DNA from 2 places in the Acidovorax sp. GW821-FHT09A11 genome. Region 2 is predicted to be linked to the other one. Evidence: riboswitches for the same ligand, from Rfam matches in the RefSeq annotation. Region 2 holds a riboswitch; the other holds the start of a gene.
The links. A riboswitch is a leader RNA that binds a small molecule or an ion and turns the genes downstream of it on or off. The one in region 2 is predicted to bind S-adenosylhomocysteine.
Positions count from the first base shown of each region.

Region 1: it holds a riboswitch for S-adenosylhomocysteine, as region 2 does, so the genes downstream of both, ahcY (adenosylhomocysteinase) here and metH (methionine synthase) in region 2, are expected to answer to the same signal.

Region 1 covers NZ_JBWKPS010000006.1:321,385-337,164, reverse strand. Annotated here, with positions in the region: gene AC07PV_RS17905 (peptide chain release factor 3) at 1-1,170, opposite strand, end outside; gene AC07PV_RS17900 (SDR family oxidoreductase) at 1,317-2,099, opposite strand; gene AC07PV_RS17895 (TetR/AcrR family transcriptional regulator) at 2,183-2,845, opposite strand; gene AC07PV_RS17890 (DUF2855 family protein) at 2,924-4,021, shown strand; S-adenosyl-L-homocysteine riboswitch at 4,084-4,163, shown strand; gene ahcY (adenosylhomocysteinase) at 4,238-5,671, shown strand; gene AC07PV_RS17880 (TlyA family RNA methyltransferase) at 5,785-6,783, shown strand; gene metF (methylenetetrahydrofolate reductase [NAD(P)H]) at 6,780-7,631, shown strand; gene AC07PV_RS17870 (septal ring lytic transglycosylase RlpA family protein) at 7,631-8,224, shown strand; gene AC07PV_RS17865 (23S rRNA (adenine(2030)-N(6))-methyltransferase RlmJ) at 8,234-9,121, opposite strand; gene AC07PV_RS17860 (serine/threonine protein kinase) at 9,428-11,386, shown strand; gene rplM (50S ribosomal protein L13) at 11,581-12,012, shown strand; gene rpsI (30S ribosomal protein S9) at 12,024-12,416, shown strand; gene AC07PV_RS17845 (DUF6776 family protein) at 12,582-13,292, shown strand; gene AC07PV_RS17840 (bactofilin family protein) at 13,475-13,873, shown strand; gene erpA (iron-sulfur cluster insertion protein ErpA) at 13,934-14,299, shown strand; gene mdtD (multidrug transporter subunit MdtD) at 14,417-15,780, shown strand, end outside.
Region 2 covers NZ_JBWKPS010000003.1:450,361-466,140, reverse strand. Annotated here, with positions in the region: gene urtA (urea ABC transporter substrate-binding protein) at 1-1,214, shown strand, start outside; gene urtB (urea ABC transporter permease subunit UrtB) at 1,376-2,290, shown strand; gene urtC (urea ABC transporter permease subunit UrtC) at 2,337-3,548, shown strand; gene urtD (urea ABC transporter ATP-binding protein UrtD) at 3,568-4,311, shown strand; gene urtE (urea ABC transporter ATP-binding subunit UrtE) at 4,351-5,040, shown strand; gene fmdA (formamidase) at 5,247-6,473, shown strand; gene AC07PV_RS09725 (FmdB family zinc ribbon protein) at 6,507-6,851, shown strand; gene AC07PV_RS09720 (aliphatic amidase) at 6,867-7,907, shown strand; gene AC07PV_RS09715 (hypothetical protein) at 8,054-8,767, shown strand; gene AC07PV_RS09710 (IPTL-CTERM sorting domain-containing protein) at 8,891-10,594, shown strand; S-adenosyl-L-homocysteine riboswitch at 10,624-10,730, shown strand; gene metH (methionine synthase) at 10,782-13,496, shown strand; gene AC07PV_RS09700 (putative Ig domain-containing protein) at 13,854-15,780, shown strand, end outside.

The DNA.
Region 1 (15,780 bases), on a different contig from region 2:
CTGCAGGTTGGCGCCGTCGGTGATGGTGTCCCCGAGCTGCACGCCGCCGTGGGTGGTGAAGCCGATGATGTCGCCCGCGTAGGCTTCTTCCACCGCCTCGCGGCGCTGGCTCATGAAGGTCACCACGCTGGTGGGGCGCAGTTCCTTGGCGGTGCGCTGCACCTTGAGCTTCATGCCCGGCATGTACTTGCCCGAGGCCACGCGCACGAAGGCGATGCGGTCGCGGTGGTTGGCGTCCATGTTGGCCTGCACCTTGAAGACCACGCCGGCGAAGCCCTCGTCCTCGGGCTGGATGGTCTTGACCACGGGCTGCTTGTTGACCTCGAGCGTGCTCACGCGCGGGCCGGGCGGCGGGGCCATGTCCACCAGGGCGTCGAGCACTTCCATCACCCCGAAGTTGTTCACCCCCGAGCCGAAGAACACGGGCGTGAGCTTGCCGGCCAGGAAGGCCTCGTGGTCCCAGGCGGGCGATGCGCCCACGGCCAGTTCCATGCTCTCCAGCGCCGCATCGAACTCGGCGCCGAAGCGCGCACGCAGCGTGGCCTCGTCGGACAGCGGGATGGCCTCGAAGTCCTGCGGGCGGCGCTCGCTGCCGGACTCGAACACCGTCATCGTCTGGGTGCGCAGATTGATGATGCCGCCGAAGGCCTTGCCCTGGCCCACGGGCCAGGTCATGGGGCAGCAGGGCATGCCCAGTTCGCGCTCGACCTCGTCCATGATGTCCAGCGGGTCGCGCACCTCGCGGTCCATCTTGTTCACGAAGGTGATGATGGGCGTGTCGCGCTGGCGGCAAACCTCGATCAGGCGGCGTGTCTGCGCTTCCACGCCGTTGGCCGCGTCGATCACCATCAGCGCCGAATCGACGGCGGTGAGCACGCGGTAGGTGTCTTCCGAGAAGTCCTTGTGGCCGGGCGTGTCGAGCAGGTTGATCACGTGTTCGCGGTACAGCATCTGCATCACCGACGAGGCCACCGAGATGCCGCGTTGCTTTTCGATCTCCATCCAGTCCGAGGTGGCATGGCGGCTGGCCTTGCGGCCCTTGACGGCACCGGCGATCTGGATCGCGCCCGAGAACAGCAGCAGCTTTTCCGTCAGCGTCGTTTTACCGGCGTCGGGGTGGGAAATGATGGCAAAGGTGCGGCGGCGCCGGGTTTCTGAGGCGTAGGACACAGGGGGGTTCCAGAAGGGGGTCAGGGCGCGCTGCGGCAGGACTCTGCGGCAGTCGGCGCGGCAGGCGCAGCGGCGCCCGGAAGCGGCGATTTTACCGGCGCCCGCTGCGAACCCTCTTCCGGCCGTTCTTCAACGCCCGTTTCCGTTCAGTTGGCCTGTGCCTGCGCCTGGGCGTGCCGGGCATACATCTTCTGCATGCCGCCCAGCCAGCGCTCGTAGTCCTGCCCCTTGTTGCGGAAGTATTGCGCCACTTCGGGGTGGGGCAGCACCAGGAAGCGCCCGTCCTGCATGGCGGCCAGCACGTCGCCCGCCACCTGTTCGGGCGGCAGGATGCCGTCGTGCGAGGCCGAACCGCCATCGCCCGTCACCATGGCGGTCTGCACCGACTGCGGGCACAGGCAGGCCACACCCACGCCCCGGCGGCCGTAGGCGATGCGCAGCCACTCGGCGAAGGCCACGGCGGCATGCTTGGTGACGGCGTAGGGGGCGGACTCGACGATGGTCAGTAGCCCCGCCGCCGAGGCCGTGACGAGGAAGAAGCCCTCGCCGCGCTCCACCATCTCGGGCACCACGGCGCGTGCGGCCCACACGTGGGCCATGCCGTGGATGTTCCACATGGCGTCCCACAGTGGGTCCTCGAGTTCGATGCCGCCCGGGCGGCCCAGGATGCCGGCGTTGGAGATGTAGGCATCGACCCGGCCGTAGCGCTCGCGCGTGGTGGCCACCAGCGCCTGGATGTCGGCTTCCTTCGACACATCGCAGCGCACGGCCAGGCCACCGATCTCGTCGGCCACGGCCTGCGCGGGCGCGAGGTGCAGGTCGGCCACGACCACGGCGCGGGCGCCTTCCTGCGCAAAACGCCGCGCGATGCTGCGGCCGATGCCGCTGGCGCCGCCGGTGACGATGATGACCTTGTCCTTGGGGTCCATGCAGTGCTCCGTCTGTGTTTTTTGGTGAGGGCGCCAGTGTCGGGCGGCCCGCGGGGCAAGGCAGCCGCGCAGGTGACAGGGCTTCAGCCCGGCGCGCTGGCGGCCTGCAGGATGGCGGCGCAGCACAGTTGCTCCACACCGTCGGCCCACTGCCGCATGGCGGCGGGATCGAGCTGCAGCAGCAGCGCATAGCGCCGCCCACCCCAGGCCGAGAGGTGCAGCGCCTGCAGCAGTGCTTGCCCGGGCGGGCGGGGCAGGTCGGTGCAGGCGGCAATCACCCGGCCCCAGGCGGCGGCCAGCTCTTCGTGCACGCGGCGGTGGTGCCGGGGCTCGGCCATCTGCGCCTCCAGCGCCAGCATGTCGGGGTGGAAGGGCGGCAGCCCGGGCGCATCCACGCCGCCCACCAGGCGCACGAGATGGTGGATGCGCTGCGTCCATGGCAGGCCCTCGGGCTGCACGGCCTCGCGGTCGATGGCGGCGAGCAGGGCCTCGACGCAATGGCGCACATAGCCCGACAGCAGCGCTGTCTTGTTGGGGAAATAGTCGTACAGCGTGCCGACGGAAATGCCGGTTTCCAGCGCCACGTTGCGCGTGGTGAGCTTGTCCCAGCCGTCGCGTTGCCAAATCCGAACAAAGGCGTCGTAGATGGCCTGCACCGTGAAGCGCGCCCGGGCCTGGCGGGGGCGCTTGAGCGGCCTGGGGGCCGCGCTGGAGCTGGCGGCAAGGGTCTTGCGCGGCGGGTTCACCGGTTTCCGAACCCACGCGGCGGCAGGGCGCCATACAGTGCCCTGAGTGTTTTCTCACCCTTGAAACGGAGACTTCCCATGACGCTGCTCACCCGCCTGTTGACCGACAGGAATGCATTGAATCACACCCGCACCGAGGAGCTCCCCCTTGCTCCACTGCAGCCCGGCGAGGCCCTGCTGCGCGTGGACCGCGTGGCGGTGACCACGAACAACATCACCTACGCCGCCTTTGGCGACGCGATGAAGTACTGGGACTTTTTCCCCACGGGGGAGGCAGGCTGGGGCCACATGCCCGTGTGGGGCTTTGCCGACGTGGTGGCCTCCGGCGTGCAGGGCGTGGCCGTGGGCGAGCGCTTCTACGGCTACTGGCCCATTGCGAGCCATGTGCGCATGGCGCCGGTGCGCGTGACGGCCCGGGGCTTCTACGACGGCGCGGAGCACCGCCAGTCGCTCACCTCGGCCTACAACCAGTACACGCGCACCAGCGCCGACCCGGCATACCGGGCAGGCGATGAAAACTACCAGATGCTGGTGCGGCCGCTGTTCATCACGTCGTTCATGCTGGCGGATTTCCTGCAGGACAACGGATTTTTCGGCGCGCGGCGGCTGCTGTTCTCCAGCGCATCGAGCAAGACGGCCTACGGCACCGCGTTCTGCCTGGAGGGGCCCGGGCAGATCGAGCGCCTGGGGCTCACCGCGCCGCGCAACAGTGCCTTCGTGCAGGGCCTGGGCTGCTACCAGCGCACGGTGGCGTATGGTGAGCTGGAGGCCCTGGATGCCGGTGTGCCCACGCTGTATGTCGATTTCTCGGGCGACGAGGATCTGCGCTCGCGCGTGCACCACCACCTGGGCGATGCCCTGGTGTACGACTGCTATGCGGGGTCGGCGCAGAACACGCACTTCCTGCGCGACACGGCCCTGCCGGGGCCCGCGCCCGTGTTCTATTTCGCGCCGGTGCAGATCAGGAAGCGCAATGCGGACTGGGGCCCCGAGGTGGTCAACCAGAAGTTCAATGCCGCCCAGCGCGCGTTCATCGACCGCGTCGGCAGCGCGCACCAGCCCTGGATGCGGGTGCGCGAACACCAGGGTTTCGCGGCGGCGCAGGCCCTGGTCGAAGACCTGCATGCGGGCCGCATCGATCCGCAGGAAGGCCACGTGGTCGTGCTGGCGCCGTAGCGCGGCCCAAGGCATCGAGGCGGGGCGCTCCCTCGCCTCCCGCACTTGCTTTTATAATCCGCCGATCCGAGGAGCGTTGCAGCGTCCCCAGCACTGGCGGGGCGTGAGGCTCGGAGTCATCTAGCAACGACGCTCATCCACTTCTCGTGTGGTGAGCCTTCCGTCTCATCCCCGCGCTGAATGTGGTCTTTCAAACATGCTTTGGAGCACACCATCATGAACGCACGCGTCAACGCCCCGGTCAACACCGACTGCATCATTGCCGACATCGGCCTGGCCGCCTGGGGCCGTAAAGAGATCCGCATCGCCGAAACGGAGATGCCCGGCCTGATGGCCATCCGCGAGGAATTCGCCGCCAAGCAGGCGCTCAAGGGCGCCCGCATCACCGGCAGCCTGCACATGACGATCCAGACCGCCGTGCTGATCGAGACGCTGCAGGCCCTGGGTGCCGAGGTGCGCTGGGCTTCGTGCAACATCTTCTCCACGCAGGACCACGCCGCCGCCGCGATTGCCGCCAGCGGCACGCCCGTGTTCGCCGTGAAGGGCGAGACCCTGGCCGAATACTGGGACTACACCCACCGCATTTTTGACTTCGGCCCCGCCGGCACCGAAGGCGAAGGCCCCAACCTGATCCTGGACGACGGCGGCGACGCCACGCTGCTGATGCACCTGGGCAAGCGCGCCGAAAAGGACGCATCGCTGATCGCCAACCCCACCAGCGAAGAAGAAACCTGCCTGTTCGCCTCCATCAAGGCCAAGCTGGCCGTGGACCCGACCTGGTACAGCCGCAAGAGCGCGCAGATCATCGGCGTGACCGAAGAGACCACGACCGGCGTGCACCGCTTGAAGGAAATGTCGGCCAAGGGCTCGCTGATGTTCCGCGCGATCAACGTGAACGACTCGGTGACCAAGAGCAAGTTCGACAACCTGTACGGCTGCCGCGAGTCGCTGGTGGACGGCATCAAGCGCGCCACCGACGTGATGATCGCCGGCAAGGTGGCCTGCGTGGCCGGCTACGGCGACGTGGGCAAGGGCTCTGCCCAGGCCCTGCGCGCCCTGAGCGCCCAGGTCTGGGTGACCGAGATCGACCCCATCAACGCCCTGCAGGCCGCGATGGAAGGCTACAAGGTCGTGACGATGGAATACGCCGCCGACAAGGCCGACATCTTCGTGACCACCACCGGCAACAAGGACGTGATCACCCACGACCACATGAAGGCCATGAAGGACCAGGCCATCGTCTGCAACATCGGCCACTTCGACAACGAGATCCAGGTCGCGACGCTCGAGCAGTACGAGTGGGAAGAGATCAAGCCCCAGGTGGACCACGTGATCTTCCCGGACGGCAAGCGCATCATCCTGCTGGCCAAGGGCCGCCTGGTGAACCTGGGCTGCGGCACGGGCCACCCGAGCTTCGTGATGTCGTCGAGCTTCGCCAACCAGACCATCGCCCAGATCGAGCTGTTCACCCACAGCGACTACTACGAGAACGGCAAGGTCTACGTGCTGCCCAAGCACCTCGACGAGAAGGTGGCGCGCCTGCACCTCAAGAAGGTGGGCGCGATGCTCACGGAGCTTTCCGACGAGCAGGCCGCCTACATCGGTGTGCCCAAGCAAGGCCCGTACAAGCCCGACACGTACCGCTACTGATCGTGCGGGTGGCTGTTGCTGCTCCTTTTTTGGGAGCGGCCAGCGCTTGTGGATAAAGCGGTAGAAGCCATTTTGGCTATGAAATCCATCGTCGATTGACGAGAGAGTGACGCATGCGCGCAGATGTTTTTTTGGTGGAGTCCGGCCATGCGGCCACGCGTTCGCAGGCACAGCGGCTGATTGCTGCAGGCGTCGAGTGGCGCCTGTCGCCGCTGGCGCCCTGGCAGAAGGTGGCCAAGAACGGCGATGACATCCCGTCCGTGGCCGAGGTGAAGCTGCTGGACGATGCCGAGGCCAAGTACATCTCGCGCGGCGGGCTCAAGCTGGAAGGCGCCTTGCGGGCCACGGGCCTGCCCGTGGCCGGGCTGCGCTGCCTGGATGTGGGGCAGAGCACCGGTGGGTTCACCGATTGCCTGTTGCAGCAGGGCGCGGCGCAGGTCGTCGGCGTGGACGTGGGCCATGGCCAGCTGCACGAGCGGCTGCGCAGCGATCTGCGGGTGGTTTGCGTCGAGGGCGTGAATGCGCGCTCGCTGACCGCCGAGGCGCTGCAGCAGGCGTGCGAGGACGCGCTCTCCGAAGCCGTCGATGTGGACGAGGACAACGAGACCCAGCCCGAGGCGCCCTACAGCTGGATGCGCAACGGCGGGCTGGTGGACGACGCCTACGATGACAGCGGCGACGCCAAGGACCAGGACATCGAAGCCTTCAAGTCCGAGCGTGCGCAGCGTGCCGAGGCGCGCGCGCTGGGCACGCTGCCCGTCCAGCGCCGGCGCCGCGCCGAATGCGCGGGCGTGGACACGACCCCGTTGTTCGACGTGGTGGTGGGCGACCTGTCCTTCATTTCGCTGACCCTGGTGCTGCCTGCCATCGCCGCATTTCTGCGGCCCGACGGCCACCTGCTCATGCTGGTCAAGCCGCAGTTCGAGCTGCAGCCCGGCCAGGTGGGCAAGGGCGGCATCGTGCGCGACGAGGCGCTGTACGCCGTGGTGGAAAAGCGCATCCGTGACTGCTGCGCCGAACTGGGCCTGGCGGTGCACGCCTGGCTGGACAGCCCGATCCAGGGCGGCGACGGCAACCGTGAATTTTTTGTTTATGCGAGGAGGGCCACATGATTGCTGCCAATGCCCAGGGCATCGGTTTCCCGGTGAGCTTCGAGTTTTTCCCGCCCAAGACGCCGGAGGGGGCCGACAAGCTGCGCACCGCGCGCCAGCAGCTGTATGCGCTGCACCCTGATTTCTGTTCGGTGACCTACGGCGCGGGCGGTTCCACGCAGGAGGGCACGTTTGGCACGGTGCGCGAAATCCTGGCCGAGGGGGTCGGCGCAGCCTCGCACTTCTCGTGCATTGGCGCCACGCGCCAGTCCGTGCGCGAGCAGCTCGCCATGCTCAAGGACATGGGCGTCAAGCGCCTGGTCGCGCTGCGCGGCGATCTGCCCAGCGGCTATGGCGCGGGCGGGGAGTTCCACTACGCCAGCGACCTGGTGGCCTTCATCCGTGCGGAGACCGGCCGGGACTTCCATATCGAGGTGGCGGCCTACCCCGAGGTCCACCCCCAGGCCAAGTCGCCCGAGGCGGACCTCAAGGCGTACATCGCCAAGGTGCAGGCCGGAGCGGACTCGGCGATCACCCAGTATTTCTACAACAGCGATGCGTATTTCCGCTTTGTGGAAGACGCGCAGCGACTGGGGGCCAATGTGCCCGTGGTGCCCGGCATCATGCCCATCGGCAGCTCCACCCAGCTGATGCGCTTCTCGGACGCCTGCGGCGCCGAGATTCCCCGCTGGATACGCCTGCGCCTGCAGTCTTTCGGCGACGACACGGCGAGCATCAAGGCCTTTGGCCTGGATGTGGTGACCGACCTGTGCGACCGGTTGCGCAGTGCCGGCGTGCCGGCCCTGCACTTCTACACGATGAACCAGAGTGCCGCGACGCTGGAGATCTGTCGCCGGCTGGGGATCTGATGCGCCAGCCGCGCGGCGATGCCGCGCTGACGGGCCCGGTGGAGGGCCGCCGGGCCGCCCTGTGGTGGAAGGTGCTCGGGGTGGTCTGCTGCGGTGTTTCGGTGTGGGGCTGCTCGTCCTGGGGGCGTGCGCAGGGGCTGTCCGCCGAGGCCGACGCACTGGCCCCGCACCTGCTGAGCGTGCCGGGCGAGGCCATGCTGATCGACCCGCCGTCGCGCCCCGGTGGGCGGGAGGATGGCACCGAAAGCCCGCAGGCCCCGCAGCTGCGCCTGCCCGCCGACGAGGTGGGCCTGGCCTCCTGGTACGGCGCGAAGTTCCACAAGCGCCGCACGGCCAGCGGAGAGCCCTTCGACATGAAGGCGCTCACCGCGGCGCATCCCACCTTGCCGTTCGGCTCGCGCGTGTGCGTGCGCAGCCAGGCCACGGGCCGTTCGGTCGTGGTCCGCATCAACGACCGGGGCCCGCACACGGGCAACCGCGTGATCGATCTGAGCCGGGGGGCCGCCGAGGTGCTGGGGATGGTGGGCCTGGGGCTCAAGCCCGTGGAGCTTTTTGCGCTGGACGAGGGCGAGCGGGACTGCCCCGCCCCCTGACCGCCGCCGTCAGCCGCCGGATTCGAGCGTGTGCGTGGCGTGCTTGTCTTGCGCCAGCAATTCCACCATCTGCGGCAGCGCGGTCTTCAGCGCCGCCTTCAGGGTGAAGGGCGGGTTGATCAGGAACATGCCGCTGGCCGGCAGGCCGGGGCGCTTGACGTCGCCCGCGGCGTTTTCAGTGAGCTTGCTGTTCTTGACCGTGAGCGTGGCATGCAGCCAGCCCTTGCCGGCCTTGGTGGCCAGCGTCTTGAGGCGGCGCGGCAGGTCGTGGGCTTCCGGGCGCGGGATGATGGGGTACCAGAACGCATAGGTGCCGGTGGCAAAACGCTTGAGCGAGTCGGCGGCCATGTCGAGCACCTTGGCGTAGTCGCTCTTGATTTCATAGCTGGGGTCGCAGAGCACAAGCGCGCGGCGGGCCGGCGGGGGCAGGAATTTCTTGATCCCCTCAAACCCGTCTTCGTGCAGGACGGCCACCTGGCGGCCTGCCTCCAGCTGGGCCACGTTGCCCGCCAGCGCCCGCAGGTCCGTGGGATGCAGCTCGAAGAGCTTGAGCTTGTCGTGGCCGCGCAGCAGGCGCTGGGCGATGAACGGGGAGCCCGGGTACACGCGCAGCGCACTGCCCTGGTTGAAGGCGCGGACCATGTCCACATAGGCCTGCAGGGCGGGCGTGAGGGCGGGCGCGGTGGGTGCAAAAAGCCGGACGATGCCGTCCGCGGCCTCGCCGCTGGTGCTGGCATAGTCGCCATCGAGCCGGTACAGTCCCGCGCCCGCGTGGGTGTCCAGCACGGTCAGTGCCGCGTCTTTCTCGGTAAGGTGTTGCAAGGCGGCGATCAAGACCGTGTGCTTGAGCACATCGGCATGGTTGCCTGCGTGGAAGGCGTGGCGATAACTGAACATGGCCCTATGGTAACGAGTGCGCCCCCGGCGCAGCGCAGTCGATGGGGCCATGGCCCGGCGGCAGGCCCCGGGCGCGCGGTCATGATCCGATGCGAATTTGTCATGGGCCCGGGCGCTGCCTGTCCCCACGGCGCGGCACAATCGGCGCTTGTCTGACCAGGGTGTGTAACTTTTTTGGCAGACCGGAAGCCTTTTGTTTCTGTCATGCATGCTGGCATGCTTCATGATTGCGATGAAAACGGCCTTGGCACCCGTTCGCTCACAATCCCCCGCCGAAGCCCGCATTCACGCCCCATTCTCTTCACCATGATCGCAAGTTCCAGCCAAGCCTCTGCCAGTGGTGTCAGCCATGTGGATGCGCTGCCCCCCGGCACCCGCCTCGCGGAATTCGAGATCCTGGCGCTCCTTGGCGTGGGCGGGTTCGGCATGGTCTACAAGGCCTTCGACCATTCTCTGCACCGGGCGGTGGCGATCAAGGAGTACATGCCTTCGGCGCTGGCGGGCCGTGCGCAGGGCCAGTCGCTGTGGGTGCGGTCGTCGTCCGACCAGCAGACCTTCCATGCCGGGCTGGCGTCTTTCGTGGGAGAGGCGCGCCTGCTGGCCCAGTTCGACCATCCCTCGCTCGTGAAGGTGTTCCGCTTCTGGGAGGCCAACAACACCGCGTACATGGTCATGCCGCTGTACACCGGCATGACGTTCAAGCAGGCCCGCGCCCAGATGCGCACCCCGCCCCCCGAGATCTGGCTGCGCAAGGTGCTGTGGTCGGTGCTCGGCGCCCTGCGGGTGCTGCACGACGGGAAAACCCTGCACCGGGACATTTCGCCCGACAACATCTTCCTGCAGGACAGTGGCCCTCCGGTGCTGCTGGACCTGGGCGCCGCCCGGCATGCGATCAATGACCAGGACCGCAAGCACACGGCCGTGCTCAAGGTGAACTACGCACCCATCGAGCAGTATTCCGATGGCGACGAGGAACTGCGCCAGGGCCCCTGGAGCGACCTGTACTCCCTGGCCGCCGTGGTGCATGGCTGCCTGTGCAACGACACCCCGCTGCCCGCGACCCTGCGTTCCATCCGTGATCGCATGGTGTCGTTCTCCCGGGTGGCAAGAACCGTCAAGCGCCAGTTCGGCGTGGAATATTCCGCGCCCTTCGTGGCGGCGATCGCGCAATCCCTGGCGCTCAAGCCCGAGGACCGGCCGCAGAGCATCGATGCGTTCCTGCAGCTCATGGAGATGACGTCCGCGCCGGAAGGAAGCGAACATTTCGATTTCCGCGCCGATCTGGGCGACATCTGGGTCGAGCCCGCCGACCAGCCCGGCCCGGGCCTGCTCACGCCCACGGTGGATGTGACGTCCGCGGCCAGCAGCGTGGTGGAGATACCGCCCCAGGCGCCGCGCGCCGCGGTGCAGGCGCCCGCCCGCGATGCGCGCGAGGACGCCCCCTCCGGGGAGGAGGCCGCGGCCGGCGGCGACACCGTGATGCTCGGGGGGCCGGACACGGTGGCCGCCGAGGCTGGAGACACAGTCTTCATCGACGCCGGGGATACCGTCGTGGCCGACGACTCCCGCTATGACGACCCTGCGGCCGGCCACCGGCACGGGGCCGCCGCGCGGCATGCGCACGATCACCGGCCGCGGCCGATGGAGCGTGAGGTTCCCCGTGCCGCAAGCAAGACGGCCAGAACGGCGCGGCGCTCCCCCGTGGTGGTCTGGCTGGGCGTGGCCGTTTTTGCCGTGGTGGCCTCGGCGGCAGGACTGCGCTGGGCCCAGAGCAGCAAGGCGCCGCACGACGACATCATCACCGAGATGGCCGAGCGGCCGGCTGCCACGCCGCCCGCCCTGGTGGAGACCGCGCTGGCCGACATGGCTGCGAGCGCGCCGGCTGCGGTGGCTTCCCTTGACGGCGCGGCGGGCGCTGCGGTGGCTGCATCCCTGCCTGCGCCTGCCTTTGTTCCGGCCTCCGCGCCGCGCACGCCGCCCCGGACCGCGAAGCGCGCGGCGCCCGAGCCCACACCCGTGCAGGCCGTGGTGCACGAGGAACCCCCGCCAACGCCGCCCCCGGTCGTGGCCGAGCCCAAGCCTCGCCCGCTGCCGCCGCGCGTGCCCAGTCCGCAGGAGGCCTGTGCCGACGCCAATTTCCTGGCGCGGCCCATGTGCATCCACCAGGAATGCCAGAAGCCGTCGCAGGCGGGGCAGGCCGTGTGCGTGGAAAACCGCCGCCGCTACGAGGCCGAGGAGCAGCGCCGCCGCCAGACCCCCAACTGAGGGTGGCCGCCGGGGCCTGGAGCACTGTGCGCACGGGCGGCTTGCGCCCCTGGCACGCAAATTCGTATAATCGAGGGCTTCGCAGCGCTTTGTGGTCCCGCGGCGGAGACATTTTCGCCACCTAAGAGGCTTCCTTCAGAGAAGCACCGACCGTGGAAAAGGACCCGCCAAACCCTCTTCATAAGAGAAAACTCATGACTACTACTTTCAGCGCCAAGCCCGCTGAGGTTGTGCACGAGTGGTTTGTGATTGACGCGACCGACAAGGTCCTCGGACGAGTAGCCAGCGAAGTTGCTCTCCGTTTGCGCGGCAAACACAAGGCCATTTACACGCCTCACGTCGATACCGGTGACTTCATCGTCATCATCAACGCTGCCCAGCTCAAGGTCACCGGCACCAAGTCCCTGGACAAGGTGTACTACCGCCACTCGGGTTACCCCGGCGGCATCACGGCCACGAACTTCCGCGACATGCAAGCCAAGCACCCCGGCCGCGCGCTGGAAAAGGCCGTCAAGGGCATGCTGCCCAAGGGCCCCCTTGGCTACGCGATGATCAAGAAACTCAAGGTGTACGGTGGTGCTGAGCATCCCCACACCGCCCAGCAGCCCAAAGTGCTGGAAATCTAAGGAGCCTTGAGATGATTGGTGAATGGAACAATGGCACCGGCCGTCGCAAGTCCAGCGTCGCCCGCGTGTTTCTGAAAAAAGGCTCCGGCAAGATCACGGTGAACGGCAAGGACATCCAGTCCTACTTCGGCCGCGAAACCTCGATCATGATTGCCAAGCAACCCCTGGCGTTGACCAACCATGTCGAAACCTTCGACATCCAGATCAACGTCCACGGCGGTGGTGAATCCGGCCAGGCCGGCGCTGCCCGCCACGGCATCACCCGCGCCCTGATCGATTACGACGCATCCCTCAAGCCCGTCCTGAGCCAAGCCGGCTTCGTGACGCGCGATGCACGTGAAGTCGAACGTAAGAAGGTCGGCCTGCACTCCGCACGCCGCGCCAAGCAGTTCTCCAAGCGTTAAGCTGGCTGGGCACTGCCGGACACCCGCCCCTGGGCGGATGTCCAACCCCTGCAAAGCGCTCCGTCCTGAATTGCTTTACAGAGCAAAAACCGCCTCCGGGCGGTTTTTTCGTTTAAGGTGCGCTCTTTTCTCCCGGGCCTCCCCGATGACTCCCCTGTTTTCACCATGCGCCTTCGCCTTCTGCGCCGCCGGCTGACGATCAGCGCCCCCCGGGTGGCCATCCGCAGCGCCTTGCCCTGGCCCCTGCGCTGGCTGGCCTTGGCGGTGGTTTTCGGGTTCTGCGCGGCGGTGGCGCTGTGGGCCTTCGAGTTCGGCAAGTCGATCGCGGGCCTGGACTCCGTTTCCCGGGACGAACTGCTCCAGCTGCGCGCGGAGGTGGCCCGCCTGCGCGGCGTGGGCCAGGAGCAGCAGACGGTGGCCCATACGGCCGAGAGCCTGCTCGTGACCGAGCGGGCCGCCAAGGAAAGCCTGATGGCGCAGGTGCGACAGCTCGAGGCGGACAATCGGACGCTGCGCGAGGACCTGGGGTTTTTCGAGAAGCTGATTCCCGCGGCAAAGACCGAAGGGCTCGCGATTCGCAGCCTGCAGGCCGAAGTGCTGGGAGGGATGCAGCTGCGCTGGCAGGTCCTGGTGATCCAGGCCGCGCGCAATGCGCCCGAGTTCAATGGCCGGCTGGAACTGGTGCTGGCAGGCACCCAGGACGGCAAGCCCTGGACGCAGACCCAGCCGGCCCAGGGGCAGCCCCTGCAGGTCAAACAGTACCGGCGCATCGAGGGGGTCCTCGATCTGCCGCCCAGTGCCGTGGTAAAAACCGTGACCGCCCGCGTGCTGGAAGGCACGACAGTGCGCGCCGTGCAGGCCATGGCCATCGACTAGTAGGAGCACCCGCAAGGCGCCCGCGATGGCCCCGGCCAGGCTGTCGTCGTCGAGAGAGGCCCCCGCCGCAAGCGCCGGGCCCGCGCAGAGGCCGCGCCGGTACGCCGTGGGCCTGGCATCCCGTTGTTTCCCATCCGCACGCTCCTTTCGGCCGGAGCGTGTCCTTTCAGGAGTTCTCACCCATGTTTTCCCGCAAAAAGCAGCCACCGATCAAAAGCCTGGTCGCCCAGGGCACCCGGATCGAGGGGGATGTGCACTTCGCAGAAGGGATGCGCATCGATGGCGAGGTGGTGGGGGACATCCGCGCGGGATCGGAGCAGTCCAGCATCCTGGTGATTTCCGAGACGGCCCGGGTGGAGGGTGCGGTGCACGCCGACCATGTGATCGTCAACGGGCAGGTGGTGGGCCCCGTGCATGCCGCGGAATTGCTGGAACTGCAGCCCAAGGCCAAGATCACAGGCAATGTGCACTACAAGGCGCTGGAGATGCACCAGGGCGCTGTGATCGCCGGGCAGATGTGCCCTGTGGCCGTGCTGGTGGAGGAAAAGCCCCCACTGAAGTTAGCGTCAAACAGCCAGTGAACTGAATTCCCGAGCGGTCTGAAGTACTATTCACCGCAAACATTGAACCCGGAGTACCCCATGAGCGCTGTTGCCGAAAACATCCAGACCGAAATGCCCGCCCCCATTCTGTTCACGGACAGCGCGGCGGCCAAGGTGGCGGACCTGATCGCCGAAGAGGGCAATCCTGACCTGAAACTGCGCGTTTTCGTGCAGGGTGGCGGTTGCTCGGGGTTCCAGTATGGCTTCACCTTCGATGAAATCACCAACGAAGACGACACCACCATGACCAAGAATGGCGTGTCGCTGCTGATCGATGCCATGAGCTACCAGTACCTGGTCGGCGCCGAGATCGACTACAAGGAAGACCTGCAGGGCGCCCAGTTCGTCATCAAGAACCCCAACGCCACCACCACCTGCGGCTGCGGCTCCAGCTTCTCCGCCTGAGGGTGTGCCTCTGCGCCGCGCCAGCGGCACGGAATGAAACGACAAGCCGCCCGGACGGGCGGTTTTTTCATGGGGATACCCCTTTTCGTTTTCCTGGAAAAGCCATCCTGGCGTGCCATGCAGCAAGACAGATCCCTGAAAGTGCTCCTGTGGCTGGTGGCCATCGGCTTCTTCATGCAGACGCTGGACGCCACCATCGTCAACACCGCGCTGCCCGCCATGGCCCGCAGCCTTGGAGAAAGCCCGCTGCGCATGCAGTCGGTGGTGGTGGCCTATTCGCTGGCCATGGCCATGCTGATACCGGCTTCCGGGTGGCTGGCCGACCGTTTTGGTTCACGGCGCGTCTATCTGTCCGCCATCGTGCTGTTCGTGCTGGGTTCGGTGTGCTGCGCGCTCGCGCAAAGCCTGACCCAGCTGGTGGCGGCGCGCGTGGTGCAGGGGCTGGGCGGGGCGTTGCTGCTGCCGGTGGGGCGGCTGGTGGTGCTGCGCACCTTTCCGCGCGAGCAGTTCCTGCAGGCCATGAGTTTCGTTGCCATTCCGGGCCTGATCGGGCCACTGATCGGCCCCACGCTGGGCGGCTGGCTCGTGGAGGCGGCGTCGTGGCACTGGATCTTCCTCATCAATGTGCCGGTGGGGCTGGTGGGCTGCATCGCCACCCTGCGCTTCATGCCGGGCGAGCCCGTGACCTTCGTGCCCCGCTTCGACCTGGCGGGCTACCTGATGCTCGCCTTCGGCATGGTGTCGCTCTCGCTGGCGCTGGACGGCCTGGCCAGCATGGGGTTGCGCCAGGCGGGCGTGCTGGTGCTGATGGTCTTCGGGCTGGCCAGCCTGGTGGCCTACTGGCTGCACGCGGCGCGGCGGGCCGACCCGCTGTTCTCGCCGCGGCTCTTTTCCATTGACACACTGCGCATCGGTCTGCTGGGCAACCTGTTCTCGCGCCTGGGCAGCTCCTGCATGCCATTCCTGGTCCCGCTGCTGCTGCAGGTCACCATGGGCTACTCGCCCCTGCAGGCCGGCATGATGATGCTGCCCGTGGCCATCGCCGGCATGTCGATGAAGCGCTTCACCACGCCGCTGATCACCCGTTTCGGCTACCGGCAGGTGCTGGTGGGCAACACCCTGCTCGTGGGCGTCACGATGGCCAGCTTTGGCCTGGCCGCTCCCACGCAGCCCCTGTGGGTGCATGTGGCGCAGCTGGCGGTCTTTGGTGCCGTGAATTCCCTGCAGTTCACCGCCATGAACACCGTGACGCTCAAGGACCTGGAACATGCCATGGCAAGCAGCGGCAACAGCCTGCTGTCGATGGTGCAGATGGTGGCCATGGGAATGGGCGTGGCGGCCGCAGGGGCGGTGCTGGCTGCGTTCACTGATTTCTTCCCTGCCGGCGGCGCCCAGGAGACGCTGAGGGCGTTCCAGGCCACGTTCGCATGCATGGGGCTCATCACCGTGGCCTCGGCGGGCATCTTCTGGCAGCTGTCGCC
Region 2 (15,780 bases):
GCCGCCGTCGCATCCTGCAGGCGCTGGGCGCCGCGTCGGTAGCGGGCCTGCCCGCCTGGTCTTTTGGCCAGCCCACGGCGCAGGTCAACACCACCAAGCTGGCCATCACCGACACCGAAGTCACCGTGGGCCAGCTGCACTCGGCCACCGGCACCATGGCGATTTCCGAAACGGGCTCCATCCAGGCCGAGCAGCTGGCCATTGACCAGATCAACGCCATGGGCGGTGTGCTGGGCCGCAAGATCAAGGTGATCAAGGAAGACGGCGCCTCCGACTGGCCCACGTTTGCCGAGAAGTCCAAGAAGCTGCTCATCAACGACCGCTGCGCCGCCGTGTTTGGCTGCTGGACCAGTGCCTCGCGCAAGGCCGTGCTGCCGGTGTTCGAAAAGGAAAACGGCCTGCTCTACTACCCCACGTTCTATGAAGGCCTGGAGCAGTCCAAGAATGTGATCTACACCGGCCAGGAAGCCACGCAGCAGATCCTGTACAGCCTGGAATGGGCCAAGACCGAGAAGAAGGCCAAGAGCTTCTTCCTGATTGGCTCCGACTACATCTGGCCCCGCACCTCCATGAAGATTGCGCGCAAGCACATCGAGAACTTCCAGAAGGGCAAGGTCGTGGGCGAGGAGTACTACCCGCTGGGCAGCACCAACTTCGGCTCGCTCATGAACAAGATCAAGGTGCAAAAGCCCGACTGCCTGTTTGTGGCGGTGGTGGGTGGCTCCAACGTGGCGTTCTACAAGGCGCTCAAGGCCGCGGGCATCACGGGCGACAAGCAGCTGCTCGTCACGTTGTCGGTCACCGAGGACGAAATGACCGGGGTGGGCGGCGAAAACTTCGCGGGCTTCTATTCGTCGATGAAGTACTTCCAGTCGCTCGACAACGAAAACAACAAGAAGTTTGTGACCGCCTTCAAGGCCAAGTACGGCAAGGAGGCCGTGATTGGCGACGTGACCCAGGCGGGTTACCTGGGCCCCTGGCTGTGGAAGGCGGCGGTCGAAAAAGCCAAGAGCTTTGACGTGGACAAGGTGGTGGCCGCATCGCCCGGCATTGAACTGACCACCGCGCCGGAGGGCTATGTGAAGGTGGACGCCAACCACCACCTGTGGAGCAAGTCGCGCATCGCCATGGGCATGCCGGACGCGTCGTTCAAGGTGGTGTCCGAGTCGCCCGCGCTGATCAAGCCGGATCCGTTCCCCAAAGGGTATCAATAAACACCCCCTGAGGCGCTTCGCGCCTTCCCCCTCTCTCGCTGCGCGGGAGGGGGACGACGCCCTCGCTGCGGGGCGGCCCTTGCTCGGCGTCCCTGGCTTGGGCCGTGCCTTTGCGTGCCCCGTTCTTCGTACCGACCCGTTTGCGCTCAGGAGCAGCACCCATGACCTTCTCAGAAATGCTCAACATCGGCCTCATGCAGGGCTTTGCGGGCCTGAGCCTTTTTGCCGTGCTGCTGCTCATGGGGCTGGGCCTGGCCATCATCTTCGGGCAGATGGGCGTGATCAACATGGCCCATGGCGAGTTCATGACCATTGGCGCCTACACCATCTACCTTGGATCCACGCTGGCGGCCAACCATGCGCCGCAGATGATTCCGTATTACTTTCCGCTGGCGATCGTGGCGGCGTTCGGCTTCGCGTTTGCGGCGGGCTGGCTGGTGGAATGGGGGCTGATCCGCCACCTGTACAAGCGCCCGCTCGACACGCTGCTGGCCACCTGGGGCATCAGCCTGGCCCTGCAGCAATCGTTTCGCACCTTCATTGGCCCCAAGGAGGTCAGCCCGACCTTGCCCGACTGGCTGCTGGGCTCCTGGGCGCCCGCCGAGGGGCTGGACATCCCGATCAATGGCCTGTTCGTGCTGGCGCTGACGGCGGTGGTCACGGGCGGCGTGCTGCTCGCCCTGCACCGAAGCCGCTGGGGCCTGCGGGTGCGCGCCACGGTGAGCAACCGCGTCATGGCCAACGCCATTGGCATCGACACCCAGAAGACCGACCGCCTCACGTTCGCCATCGGCTGCGGCATTGCCGGCGTGGCGGGCGCAGCGTTCACCACCATCGGCTCCACCGGCCCCACATCGGGCTCGCTCTACATCGTGGACGCCTTCCTGGTGGTGACGTTTGGCGGCGCCGCCAGCCTGCTGGGCACCGTGGTGTCGGCCTTCGGCATTGCGCAGACGCAGTCCATCACCGAGTTCTTCATGGCGGGCTCCATGGCCAAGATGATCACGCTGTCGCTGATCGTGCTGATCCTGATGGTGCGGCCGCAGGGTTTGTTCGCCTCCAAAGTTCGCCGATGAAATTCGCTCAACTGTCCATTTCCTTCGAGCCCACCGGAGTCTCCGCATGAACGCCCTCAAAGCCTGGATCCTGCGCTACCAGCTCGCCAGCCTGGTACTGCTCACCGTGCTGCTGGCCGTGGTGCTGCCGCTGGCACTCGACATCTTTCGGCTGAACCTGGTGGGCAAGTACCTCACCTATGCGTTCGTCGCCATCGGCCTCGTGATGGTGTGGGGCTACGGCGGCGTGCTCAGCCTGGGGCAGGGCGTGTTCTTTGGCCTGGGGGGCTATGCCATGGCCATGTTCCTCAAGCTCGAGGCGTCGGACCCCATCAGCACCAAGATCCAGTCCACGCCCGGCATCCCGGACTTCATGGACTGGAACCAGATCACCGAGCTGCCCAGCTTCTGGATTCCCTTCAAGAGCCTGCCGTTTGCGCTGGCAGCGGTCATCGTGGTGCCCACGGTGCTGGCCTGGGTCATCAGCTTCGCGATGTTCAAGCGCCGCGTGGGCGGCGTGTACTTTGCCATCATCACGCAGGCCGTGGCGCTGATCCTGACCGTGCTCATCATCGGCCAGCAGGGCTACACCGGGGGCGTGAACGGCATGACGGACCTCAAGACCCTGTGGGGCTGGGACACGCGCACCGACAGCGCCAAGTACATCCTGTACTACGTGTGCGTGGCGCTGCTCATCGGCTCCATCGTCCTGTGCCGCTGGATACAGACCGGCAAGGTGGGCACGCTGCTGCTGGCCATGCGCGACAAGGAAGACCGCGTGCGCTTTTCGGGCTACGACGTGGCCAATTTCAAGGTCTTCACCTTCTGCCTGGCCGCCGCGCTGTCGGGCATCGGTGGGGCGATGTTCTCGCTGCAGGTGGGCTTCATGTCGCCCAGCTTCGTGGGCATCGTGCCGTCCATTGAAATGGTGATCTACGCCGCCGTGGGCGGGCGCATGAGCCTGGTGGGTGCCGTGTATGGCACCTTGCTGGTGAACGCGGGCAAGACGTATTTCTCGGAGAGCTTTCCCGAGTTGTGGCTGTTCCTCATGGCCGGGCTTTTCATCGGCGTGACCATGGCCTTCCCCATGGGCCTGGCGGGCCTGTGGGAGAGCCATGTGGTGCCCTGGTGGAAGGGCCGCCGCGAAGCGTTGCGCCAGGCGTCCGCCCAAGGCCGGGCACCCGCAGTCCGCCCACCCGCCGATGCTGGGCCAGCGGCGGCATCGTCGCCCGTACCGTCTGCCACGCTGCCTGATGGCGTGAGCCGCCAGGGCGTCTGAAACCACCGGAGCACTCCTCATGAGCAACACCGACTTCGCGCTGGCCATTGAAGACCTGACCGTGTCGTTCGACGGCTTCAAGGCCATCGACGACCTCACGCTGTACATCGACAAGAACGAGCTGCGCGTGATCATCGGCCCCAACGGCGCGGGCAAGACCACGCTGCTGGACCTGATCTGCGGCAAGACCCGCGCAACCGGCGGCAGCATCAAGTTCAAGAACGAAGAACTCACCCGCATGGCCGAGCACAAGCGCGTGCGGCTGGGCATCGGACGCAAGTTCCAGACCCCCTCCATCTACGAGAACCTGTCGGTCTTCCAGAACCTGGAGGTGTCCTACCCCGCGGGCCGCTCGGTGCTGGGCGCGCTGGCGTTCAAGTGCACCGACGAAGTCAAGGCGCGTGTGCAGGTGGTGGCCGAGGACATCGGCCTGGGGGACAAGCTCGACACCGAGGCGGGCCTGCTCAGCCACGGGCAAAAGCAGTGGCTGGAGATCGGCATGCTGCTGATGCAGGAGCCCGAGCTGCTGATGCTGGACGAGCCCATCGCTGGCATGAGCGCCCGCGAGCGTGAGCTGACGGCCGAGCTGCTGCAGCGCATCTGCAAGAACCGCGCGGTGATCGTCATTGAGCACGACATGGAGTTCGTCAAGCGCATTGCCCACAAGGTCACCGTGATGCACCAGGGAAAGATCCTGGCCGAAGGCCCCATGGAGAAGGTGCAGGCGGACCCCAAGGTCATCGACGTGTACCTCGGTCATTGACTTCGCCACCCGCCCACCGAACCCCCACAGGAGCGCAGCATGCTGGAAGTCAAAGATCTGTTTGTGGCCTACGGCCAGAGCGAGGCACTGCACGGCATCTCGTTCGAGGGCCGGGAGAACGAAACCGTGGCCATCATGGGCCGCAACGGCATGGGCAAGACCACGCTGTTCAAAAGCCTCATGGGCGTGATGCCCGTCAAGAGCGGCCAGATCACCGTGGCAGGCCAGGACGTGACGAAGGACGAGAGCTTTCGCCGCGTGGCCAAGGGCATCGCCTACGTGCCGCAAGGCCGCATGATTTTCCCGACCCTCACGGTGCAAGAGAACATCGAGACCGGGCTGGAAAACTCCAAGACGCGGCAGATTCCCGAAGACATCTACGCGCTGTTCCCCGTGCTGTGGGACATGCGCCGCCGCAAGGGCGGCAACCTGTCGGGCGGGCAGCAGCAGCAGCTGGCCATTGCGCGAGCGCTGGTCACCGACCCCAAGGTGCTGCTGCTCGACGAGCCCACCGAGGGCATCCAGCCCTCGATCATCAAGGACATCGCCAAGGCGCTCAACGAGATCCGCAAGCTGCGCCAGATCACCATCGTGGTGAGCGAGCAGGTGCTGTCATTCGCGATGGACGTGGCCGACCGGCTGTTCGTCATCGAGGGCGGCCGCCTGGTGCATGAGACGGCACGCGCTGACACCGACCAGCAGCGCATCAAGGCTTATTTGTCTGTATGAGGCACCCCCTGTGTCGCTTCGCGCCTTCCCCCTCTCTCGCATCGCTGCGCGCTGCAGGAGGGGAACGCCCCCAGCGCGGCGGGGCGGCCCTTGCGCGGGGGCACTGGCCTTCGCCGTGACAGTTTCGCAGGGCGCTTGCCGTGCATGCCCTGGACTCTCTTCCCCCACTTTTTCCTCTGTCCACCCACCCTTCCAAGGAGCACGCCATGGCTGAAACCCTGATCAAGGTCGATCTGAGCAAGTCGCCCACCGAGAACGAGAACATCCACAACCGCTGGCACCCCGACATCCCCATGGCCTGCTGGGTCAACCCTGGCGATGAGTTCGTGCTGGAGACGTTCGACTGGACCGGCGGTTTCATCAAGAACAATGACAGCGCCGACGACGTGCGCGACATCGACCTGACCACGGTGCACTACCTCAGCGGCCCCGTGGGCGTGAAGGGCGCCGAGCCGGGCGACCTGCTGGTGGTGGACCTGCTGGACATTGGCGCCAAGCAGGACAGCCTGTGGGGCTTCAACGGTTTCTTCAGCAAGAAAAATGGCGGCGGCTTTCTGACCGAGCACTTTCCCCAGGCGCAAAAGTCCATCTGGGACTTTCATGGCATGTTCACCAGTTCGCGCCATGTGCCAGGTGTGAAGTACGCCGGCCTCATCCACCCCGGCCTGATCGGATGCCTGCCCGACCGCAAGATGCTGGAACAGTGGAACGCCCGTGAGCAGACCCTGATCCACTCGGACCCCACGGCCGGGCTGGCCAACCCACCCTCGGCGGGCACCGCGCACATGGGTCGCCTCACGGGCGATGCCAAGGCCAAGGCGGCTGCCGAAGGCGCCCGCACGGTGCCCCCGCGCGAGCATGGTGGCAACTGCGACATCAAGGACTTGTCGCGCGGCGCCAAGGTGTTCTTCCCGGTGTATGTGGACGGTGCCGGGCTGTCGGTGGGCGACTTGCACTTCAGCCAGGGCGATGGCGAGATCACCTTCTGCGGCGCCATCGAGATGGCGGGCTGGGTGCACATGAAGGTCACGCTCATCAAGGGCGGCATGGCCAAGTACGGCATCAAGAACCCCATCTTCAAGCCCAGCCCCATCACGCCCACCTACAACGACTACCTGATCTTCGAGGGCATCAGCGTGGACGAAAGCGGCAAGCAGTACTACCTGGATGTGAACGTGGCCTACCGCCAGGCCTGCCTGAACGCCATCGAGTACCTCAAGAAGTTCGGCTACTCGGGCGCGCAGGCGTATTCCATCCTGGGCACGGCGCCCGTGCAGGGCCACATCAGCGGCGTGGTGGATGTGCCCAACGCCTGCGCCACGCTGTGGCTGCCCACGCAGATCTTTGACTTTGACATCAACCCCAGCGCCGCAGGGCCGGTCCAGCACCTGGATGGCTCGGTGGCCATGCCGCTGTCGCCCGATCTGGCCTGACCCACGGGGCGCCTTCGTCAGAAAGAACCCGCCATGCCCACCTACGACTACGCCTGTGCCCAGTGTGGCGGTTTTGATGCCTTCCGCCTGCTGGCCGACCGCAACGAACCCGCCGCCTGCCCGGACTGCGGCGCCGCATCGCCGCGCGTGTTTGCCACCGCACCGCGCCTGGCGCTCATGAGTGCGTCGGCGCGCAGCGCCATCGCCACCAACGAGCGCGCGCGGCACGAGCCGCAGCGCTCGGGCGACTACGCCCGCCTCAAGCACCCTGCAGGCTGTGGTTGCTGTTCGTCATCGCAAAGCCGCAAGGCCACGGTGACGGCGCCCAGCGGCGCCAAGGCGTTTCCCAGCAAACGGCCCTGGATGATTTCTCATTGATAGGGGTGCTTCACCATGATTCACGGCGATATCTCCAGCAGCAAGGACACCGTCGGCGTGGCGGTGGTCAACTACAAGATGCCACGCCTGCACAGCAAGGCCGAAGTGCTGGACAACGCGCGCAAGATCGCGGACATGCTGGTGGGCATGAAGACCGGCCTGCCCGGGATGGACCTGGTGATCTTCCCGGAGTACAGCACCCACGGCATCATGTACGACGCCCAGGAGATGATGGACACGGCGGCCACCATCCCCGGCGAGGAGACCGAGATCTTCGCCGCCGCCTGCCGCAAGGCCAAGGTGTGGGGCGTCTTCTCGCTCACCGGCGAGCGCCATGAGGAGCACCCGCACAAGGTGCCGTACAACACCTTGATCCTGATGAACGACCAGGGCGAGATCGTGCAGAAGTACCGCAAGATCATGCCCTGGACCCCCATCGAAGGCTGGTACCCGGGGGACACCACGTACGTGAGCGAAGGCCCCAAGGGCCTGAAGATCAGCCTCATCATCTGCGACGACGGCAACTACCCCGAGATCTGGCGCGACTGCGCCATGAAGGGCGCTGAGCTCATCGTGCGGTGCCAGGGCTACATGTACCCCGCCAAGGAGCAACAGATTCTGATGAGCAAGGCCATGGCCTTTGCCAACAACACCTACGTGGCCGTGGCCAATGCCGCCGGGTTCGACGGCGTGTACAGCTACTTTGGCCACAGCGCGCTGATTGGCTTTGATGGCCGAACGCTCGGTGAATGCGGCGAGGAGGAATACGGGGTGCAGTACGCAGCGTTGTCAAAAAGCCTGATCCGCGACTTCCGCAGGAACGGGCAGTCCGAAAACCACCTCTTCAAGCTGCTGCACCGGGGCTACACCGGCATGATCAACTCCCGCGACGGGGACCAGGGCGTGGCCGCCTGCCCGTATGACTTCTACACCCGCTGGGTGAATGACCCCGAAGGCACCCGCAAGGCCGTGGAAGCCATCACGCGGCCCATGGTAGGCACCGAGGAATGCCCGATGGAGGGCATCCCCAACCCTGACAGCGCAGGCCGCAGCTGACGCCAAACGGGGAGTGTGGCGCGGGTTCGCCCGTTCGATGCTTGCAGCGGCCTGAGATCTTCAAACAGTGTCAACCGCCTGTGCGAGGCCCGCACTGCGCCCGATAATCGGCCCCCATGCGTGGGCCGTTCTTTTCTATCCTGTGGATGTCGTCCTGTGCGCTGCTGTGCGCCGTGCTCGGGGGCTGCGCGGGCAACGCGCCCACGCAGCGCGGCGAGGTCAAGGGCGCATCCGCCGCGCCCGGTGAGCTGGCCCAGTCCGACATGAACCGCCTGGCCACGCTGGCCATGCAGGAGAACCTGGAGGGCTTGTTCCGCCTCATGGACAAGCTCTACCGCCGCAACCCCGCCGAATGGCGCAAGACCAGCACCACCAGCCGAGAGCACGCCGCCGAGCAGGTGCGCACGGCCATCCTGCAGCGCCAGCCCTGGGCGCCACTGCAGGGGCGCCGTGACATCGCCGCGATGGGCTTTGCGCTGGCGCCGGAGTTTGCGGGAGACCGCGTGGCGGCGTTCATCCATGCGACGGCCGACATGATCATCACGGCCCATGGCGGCAAGACCGAGTTCTTCTTGCTCGACGGTGTGGATGCCCAGCACCTCTACAACGCCGCGCGCAATGTGGAAAGCGCCGTGTGGCTGCTGGCCCAGCGCCGCAATGCCCAGGGCCAGCCGCTGCTGCTGGCCGACGAAATCGGGCCCCAGGGCCGCAACCTGAGCTTCGAGCGCGAGTTCGGCAAGGTCATCGCGCGGCTCGACCTGCTGGCCGCCCTGACCACCGAAAAGTACCGCCGCGCTGCCATCAGCTACGTGCAGGGTATCGTGGGCGGGACTTTCCTGCAGTTTCTGCCGGTGCGTTAAGGGCGATTCGACCGCGTCCAGCGCGGGACGCGCCGTCAGCGCGCGCCGACGCGCATGAACGTTCCAGATGGAAACGTGGCGTTACACTTTGGCCACCCTTCCACTCCAAATCGGGACTTCACCATGCGCCAACGTGCATTGCTGTGGCTCACTGCGTTCTTGTTGGCCATGGTGGCCGCGACCGCAGCGCATGCCCAAGACGCGGACCTTTCCATCACAAAGACCGATGGAGTGACCACGGCCACGCCGGGCGGATCGGTGACCTACACCATCACCGCCAGCAATGCAGGGCCGGACCCCGCCGTCGGTGCCACGGTGGCGGACACTTTTCCGGCCGTGCTCACCGGCACCTGGACCTGCGTGGGCGCGGGCGGCGGCACCTGCACGGCGGCGGGCAGCGGCAACATCAACGATGGCGTCAATCTGCCCGCGGGCGGCTCGGTGACTTACACAGTGAGCGCCGCGATCAATGCGTCTGCGACGGGCACGCTGACCAACACCGCGACGGTGACGTCTGCCGTGAACGACCCCAACCCAGCCAACAACAGCGCCACCGACTCCGACACGCTCACGCCACAGGCGGATCTGTCCATCACCAAGACCGATGGCGTGACCACGGCCGTTCCGGGCGGATCGGTGACGTACACCATCACCGCCAGCAACGCGGGGCCGTCCAATGCGTCGGGGGCCGCGGTGCTCGATACCTTCCCTGCCGCGCTCACCGGCACCTGGACCTGCGTCGGCGCGGGCGGAGGCACCTGCACGGCGGCGGGCAGCGGCAACATCAACGACATCGTCAACCTGCCCGCGGGGGGATCGGTCACCTACACGGTGAGCGCCACGATCAGCGGTTCGGCGACCGGAACGCTGGTCAACACGGCGACGGTGACAGCGCCGGGCGGGGTGACCGATCCCAACCCCGCCAACAACAGCGCCACCGACACCGACACCCTCGCGTCGCAAGCCGACCTGGCCATCACCAAGACGGATGGTGTGACCACGGCCGTTCCGGGCGGCTCGGTCACCTACACCATCACCGCCAGCAACGCCGGCCCATCGAACGCCGCAGGCGCGGGCGTGGTGGACACCTTCCCCGCCGCCCTCACGGGCACCTGGACCTGCGTCGGCGCGGGCGGAGGCACCTGCACGGCGGCGGGCAGCGGCAATATCAGCGACACCGTCAACCTGCCCGCGGGCGGCTCGGTGACCTACACCGTCAGCGCGACGGTGAGTGCGGCGGCCACGGGAACGCTGGTCAACACGGCGACGGTGACGGCGCCGGGCGGGGTGACCGACCCCAACCCGGCCAACAACAGCGCCACCGACACCGACACCGTCACGCCGCAGGCGGATCTGGCCATCACCAAGACGGACGGCGTGACCACGGCCACCCCGGGCGGCTCGGTGACCTACACCATCACCGCGAGCAATGCCGGGCCCTCCGGCGTCGCTGGGGCAACGGTGGCGGACACCCTGCCCGCGGTGCTGACCGGCACCTGGACCTGCGTGGGCGCGGGCGGCGGCACCTGCACGGCGGCGGGCAGTGGCAGCATCAACGACACCGTCAACCTGCCCGCGGGCGGATCGGTGACCTACACCGTCAGCGCCACGGTGGGCGCGTCGGCGACGGGGACACTGGTCAACACCGCGACCGTCGCGGCCCCAGGTGGCGTGACCGACCCCAACCCCGGCAACAACAGCGCCACCGACACCGACACCATCGCGGCGGCCCCGAGCGCGATTCCGTCCCTGTCGGAATGGGCGCTGTGGCTGCTCGCCGGCCTGGTGCTGCTGGTCGCGCTGGGCCAGCGCCGGCAGATGCGCTGACCGCGGGCGGGCCAACTACAATCGGCCCCTGGTCCAAGGAGCGTTGCAGCGGCTTGCCGTGCCCTGGTGGGGCATGGCGGCTCGTCAGGCTTGGGCCGCGCATCCCTCAGTACATTGACAACGACGCTCACCTGAACCCCCTTGTGCCGCGCAGGTGAGCCTTATGTCAGATTTGTCCGTCCCCCCCATGAAGTTGTCCGGCCTGGAGCCTGTCTCCATTGGCGAGGGCACGCTGTTCGTCAACATCGGCGAGCGCACCAACGTCACCGGCTCCAAGGCGTTCGCGCGCATGATTTTGAACGGCCAGTACGAAGAGGCCCTGGCCGTGGCGCGCCAGCAGGTGGAGAACGGCGCCCAGGTCATCGACATCAACATGGACGAGGCCATGCTCGACAGCAAGGCCGCCATGGTGCGCTTTCTGCAGCTCATCGCGTCCGAGCCCGACATCGCGCGCGTGCCCATCATGGTGGACAGCTCCAAGTGGGAGGTGATCGAAGCCGGCCTGCGTTGCGTGCAGGGCAAGGGCATCGTCAACTCCATCTCCATGAAGGAGGGCGTGGACAAGTTCAAGCACGAGGCGCGCCTGGTGCGCCGCTACGGCGCCGCTGCGGTGGTCATGGCGTTTGACGAAAAAGGCCAGGCCGACACCTACGAACGCAAGATCGAAATCTGTGAACGCGCCTACCGCATCCTGGTCGATGAAGTGGGTTTCCCGCCCGAAGACATCATCTTCGACCCCAACATCTTCGCCGTGGCCACCGGCATCGAAGAGCACAACAACTACGCCGTCGATTTCATCGAGGCCGTGCGCTGGATCAAGCAGAACCTGCCGGGCGCCAAGGTCTCGGGCGGCGTGTCGAACGTGTCGTTCAGCTTCCGGGGCAACGACCCCGTGCGCGAGGCCATCCACACCGTGTTCCTGTACCACGCCATCAAGGCGGGCATGGACATGGGCATCGTCAATGCCGGCATGGTGGGTGTGTACGACGACCTGGAGCCCGTGCTGCGCGAGCGCGTGGAAGACGTGGTGCTCAACCGCCGCCCCGACGCCGGCGAGCGCCTGGTCGAGATCGCCGAAACCGCCAAGAGCGGCGCCAAGGACGAGAGCAAGAAACTCGAATGGCGCGGCACGCCCGAGCACCCCAAGACCGTGGGCGAGCGCCTGTCGCATGCGCTGGTGCACGGCATCACCGACTTCATCACCGAGGACACCGAAGAGGCCTACCGCGAGATCCTGGCCAGGGGCGGCCGTCCGCTGCACGTGATCGAGGGCCCGCTCATGGACGGCATGAACGTGGTGGGCGATTTGTTCGGCGCTGGCAAGATGTTCCTGCCCCAGGTGGTGAAAAGCGCGCGCGTGATGAAGTCCGCCGTGGCCCACCTGATTCCGTACATCGAGGAAGAAAAGCGCCAGGACGAACTGGCCGGGCGCGACGTGCGCAGCAAGGGCAAGATCGTCATCGCCACCGTCAAGGGCGACGTGCACGACATCGGCAAGAACATCGTCACCGTCGTGCTCCAGTGCAACAACTTCGAGGTGGTGAACATGGGCGTGATGGTGCCCTGCCACGAGATCCTGGCGCGCGCCAAGGTCGAGGGCGCCGACATCGTGGGCCTGTCGGGCCTGATCACCCCCAGCCTGGAAGAAATGCAGTACGTCGCGGGCGAGATGCAGAAGGACGAGCACTTCCGCATCAAGAAGATCCCGCTGCTCATCGGCGGCGCCACCACCAGCCGCGTGCACACCGCCGTGAAGATCGCGCCGCACTACGAAGGCCCCGTGGTCTACGTTCCCGATGCCTCGCGCAGCGTCAGCGTGGCGCAGAGCCTGCTGGGCGACGGCGTGCAGAACTACGTGGACGAGCTGAATGCCGACTACGACAAGGTGCGCATCCAGCACGCCAACAAGAAGGCCACGCCCCTGTGGCCCCTGGCCAAGATCCGCGCGAACAAGACACCCGTGGACTGGTCCGCCTACCAGCCCGCCGTGCCACGTGCGCTGGGCCGCCGCGTGTTCAAGAACTTCGACCTGGCCGAGCTGGCCAGGTACATCGACTGGGGCCCGTTCTTCCAGACCTGGGACCTGGCCGGCCCGTACCCCGCCATCCTCACCGATGAGGTGGTGGGCGTGGAGGCCACGCGGGTGTTTGCCGATGGCCAGGCCATGCTGAAAAAAATCATCGAAGGCCGGTGGCTCACGGCCAGCGGCGTGATGGCGCTGCTGCCCGCCAACAGCGTGAACGACGACGACATCGAGTTCTACACCGACGACACCCGCACCGAGGTCGCCATGACCTGGTACGGCCTGCGCCAGCAAGCGGAAAAGCACACCATCGACGGCGTGACCCGCCCCAGCCGCTGCCTGGCCGACTTCGTGGCGCCCAAGGAAAGCGGCATTGCCGACTACGCCGGCATGTTCGCCGTGACGGCGGGCCTGGGGATCGAGAAGAAGGAAAAGGCCTTCATCGACGCGCTGGACGACTACTCCGCCATCCTGTTCAAGAGCCTGGCCGACCGCCTGGCCGAAGCCTTTGCCGAAGCCCTGCACCACCGCGTGCGCACCGACCTGTGGGGCTATGCCGCCGGCGAGGCGCTGAGCAACGACGACATGATCGCCGAGAAGTACCGCGGCATCCGCCCCGCGCCCGGCTACCCCGCCTGCCCCGACCACAGCGCCAAGAGCGAGCTGTTCCGTGTGCTGCAGTGCGAAGACATCGGCATGACCCTCACCGAAAGCCTGGCCATGATGCCGGCGGCCAGCGTGAGCGGCTTCTACATCGGTCATCCGGATGCCGTGTACTTCAACGTCGGCAAGATCGGTGAAGACCAGTTGCACGACATGGCGCAGCGCCGCAGGATGGATGAGAAGGTGCTGGAGCGGTTGCTGGCGCCGAATCTGTGATGCTATTGATTTTATAGCATCTGGCACTTGATGGATAAGCGCCAGGGGCTGATTTGATCGAATGGACAGAAAGGCCCCGCACGCGGGGCCTTTCTGTTGGTGGCTTTGCCGGAAAGCGCTTCGCAAGCCATGGGCCTGCCTCCAGACCGGCGCGCCTGCGCCATGCCTGGCGCGTGTTTTCGGCAGTGGGAACCCTACTTCAGGAGGGATGCTATTTGCCAGGGCGCAGCATGTAATCAGCCACGATTGGGACAAGCTCGGTGCGGCGCTGCCGCTGCACTTTTCACAGGACAGTGGCTCCCGCCGTGGGCCGCGCAGGGCCCGCCCAAGCACAAGACAAAGAACTGTGTAGGGGCGATGCCAATGCTGCGTTTCCATGGATTTCCGGAGGGGCTCCGTCATGCGGCCCTGCGCCTGCTGGCTTGCGCGGCGCTGCTGGCGGGTTTGCTGCAGCCTGGCATGGCCAGCGCCGCGCACACCTCGCTCATCTGCCCGGCCAAGGGTGGTGGGGTCACGCAAGGCGGCACGGTCACCATCGACGTGACCGACTGCACGCCAGGTATTGGCTGGGCGGGCACCGGTCCGGTGGACGGGCCGGCGTTACCTGTGCATGGCAGTGCCAACCTGCGCATCACCGGACCGAACTGGGTCCTGGACTACAGCCACAATGGCAACAGCGCCACCAGCGACTACTTCGAGTTCACCGACGCATCGGGCAACGCCACTGCGCAAAGCGTCGTGGGCGTGACGGTCACCATCCATCCCTCGTCGTCTCCCATTGCGGTCGCACCCGCAACATTGCCCGCCCTGACGGCGGGCACGCCGTTTTCGCAGGCCCTCAGCGCCAGCGGCGGCACGGCGCCATACACCTACACGCTGCAAGGCGGCGCGCTGCCCCCGGGCCTCGGCCTGGCCGGTTCGGGCGCCATCACCGGCACGCCCACCCGGCGCGGGGGCTACACCTTCAGCGTGCGCTCCACCGACCATGGCGGCCTGTTCGTGGACAAGGGCTACACCGGCACGGTGGGCAACCCGAGCCTGGCGCTGGCCACCCCCACGGGCACGGCGGTGCAGGGCCAGCCCTTCTCGCAAGCACTGGCCACCACGGGCGGTGTGCCGCCCTACAGCTATCAGCTGGAGACGGGCAGCCTCCCGGCGGGCATCAGCATCTCCGGCGCGGGCGTGGTCAGCGGCACCACGGCGGCGTCCCTGGGCAGCTACCCGGTGACCTTGCGGGTCACGGACGCCAGCACGGGGCCTGGGAGCTATTTCGAGCTGGAGAACTACACGCTGGTGGTCAGCCAGCAGCCCGTGCTGTCCATCAACGACGTGGCGGCCAGCGAAGGCAATGCGGGCATGGCCCATTTCAGTTTCACGGTCAGCCTCAGCGCGCCCGCCGGGCCGGGCGGCGTCACCTTCGACATCGCCACGGCCAATGGCACGGCCACCGCGGGGGCCGACTACGTGGCGCACAGCCTCGCGGGCCAGGCCATACCCGCAGGCAGCAGCACCTACCCCTTCGTGGTGCAGGTGCCGGGCAATGCGCTCTTCCAGCCGGACAGGACGTTTGGGGTGAATGTGACCAATCTGGTGAATGCCGTGGCGGGCGACGCGCAGGGCCAGGGCACCATCGTCAACGACGACGCGGCCCCCAGCCTGTCGATCAACGATGTGACCGTGGTGGAGGGCCACGGCGGTACCACCGGCGCCGTCTTCACCGTGTCCCTGAGCGCGCCGAGTGGCTTCACCACCAGCGTCAACTACGCCACGGCCAACGGCACGGCCACGCAGTCCGGCGACTACACCGCCACCAGCGGCACGCTGACTTTCACGCCAGGGCAAACCTTGCTCACCATTACGGTGCCCGTGGTCGGCGACACCACGCCCGAGGCCCACGAGACCTTCTTCGTCCACCTGAGCGGCGCCGTCAACGCCACCATCGCCGACAACCAGGGCCTGGGCACCATCACCAACGACGATGTGCCTGTGGCCGTCGGCCCCGGCACCCTGCCAGTCGGCACGGTGGCGGCGGCCTACAGCCAGACCCTGGCGGGCAGCGGTGGCGCAGGCCCTTATGCATTCGCGGTGACGGCGGGCGCGCTGCCCACGGGGCTGGCCTTGTCCACCGGCGGGCTGCTCGGCGGCATGCCCACGGCGGGCGGTGCGTTCAATTTCACGGTCACCGCCACCGACAGCAGCGCCTTTCCGGGGCCGTATGCGGGCTCGCAGGCCTATACCCTGGCCATTGCCAGCCCCACGGTGTCGCTGGCCCCCGCCACCGTGC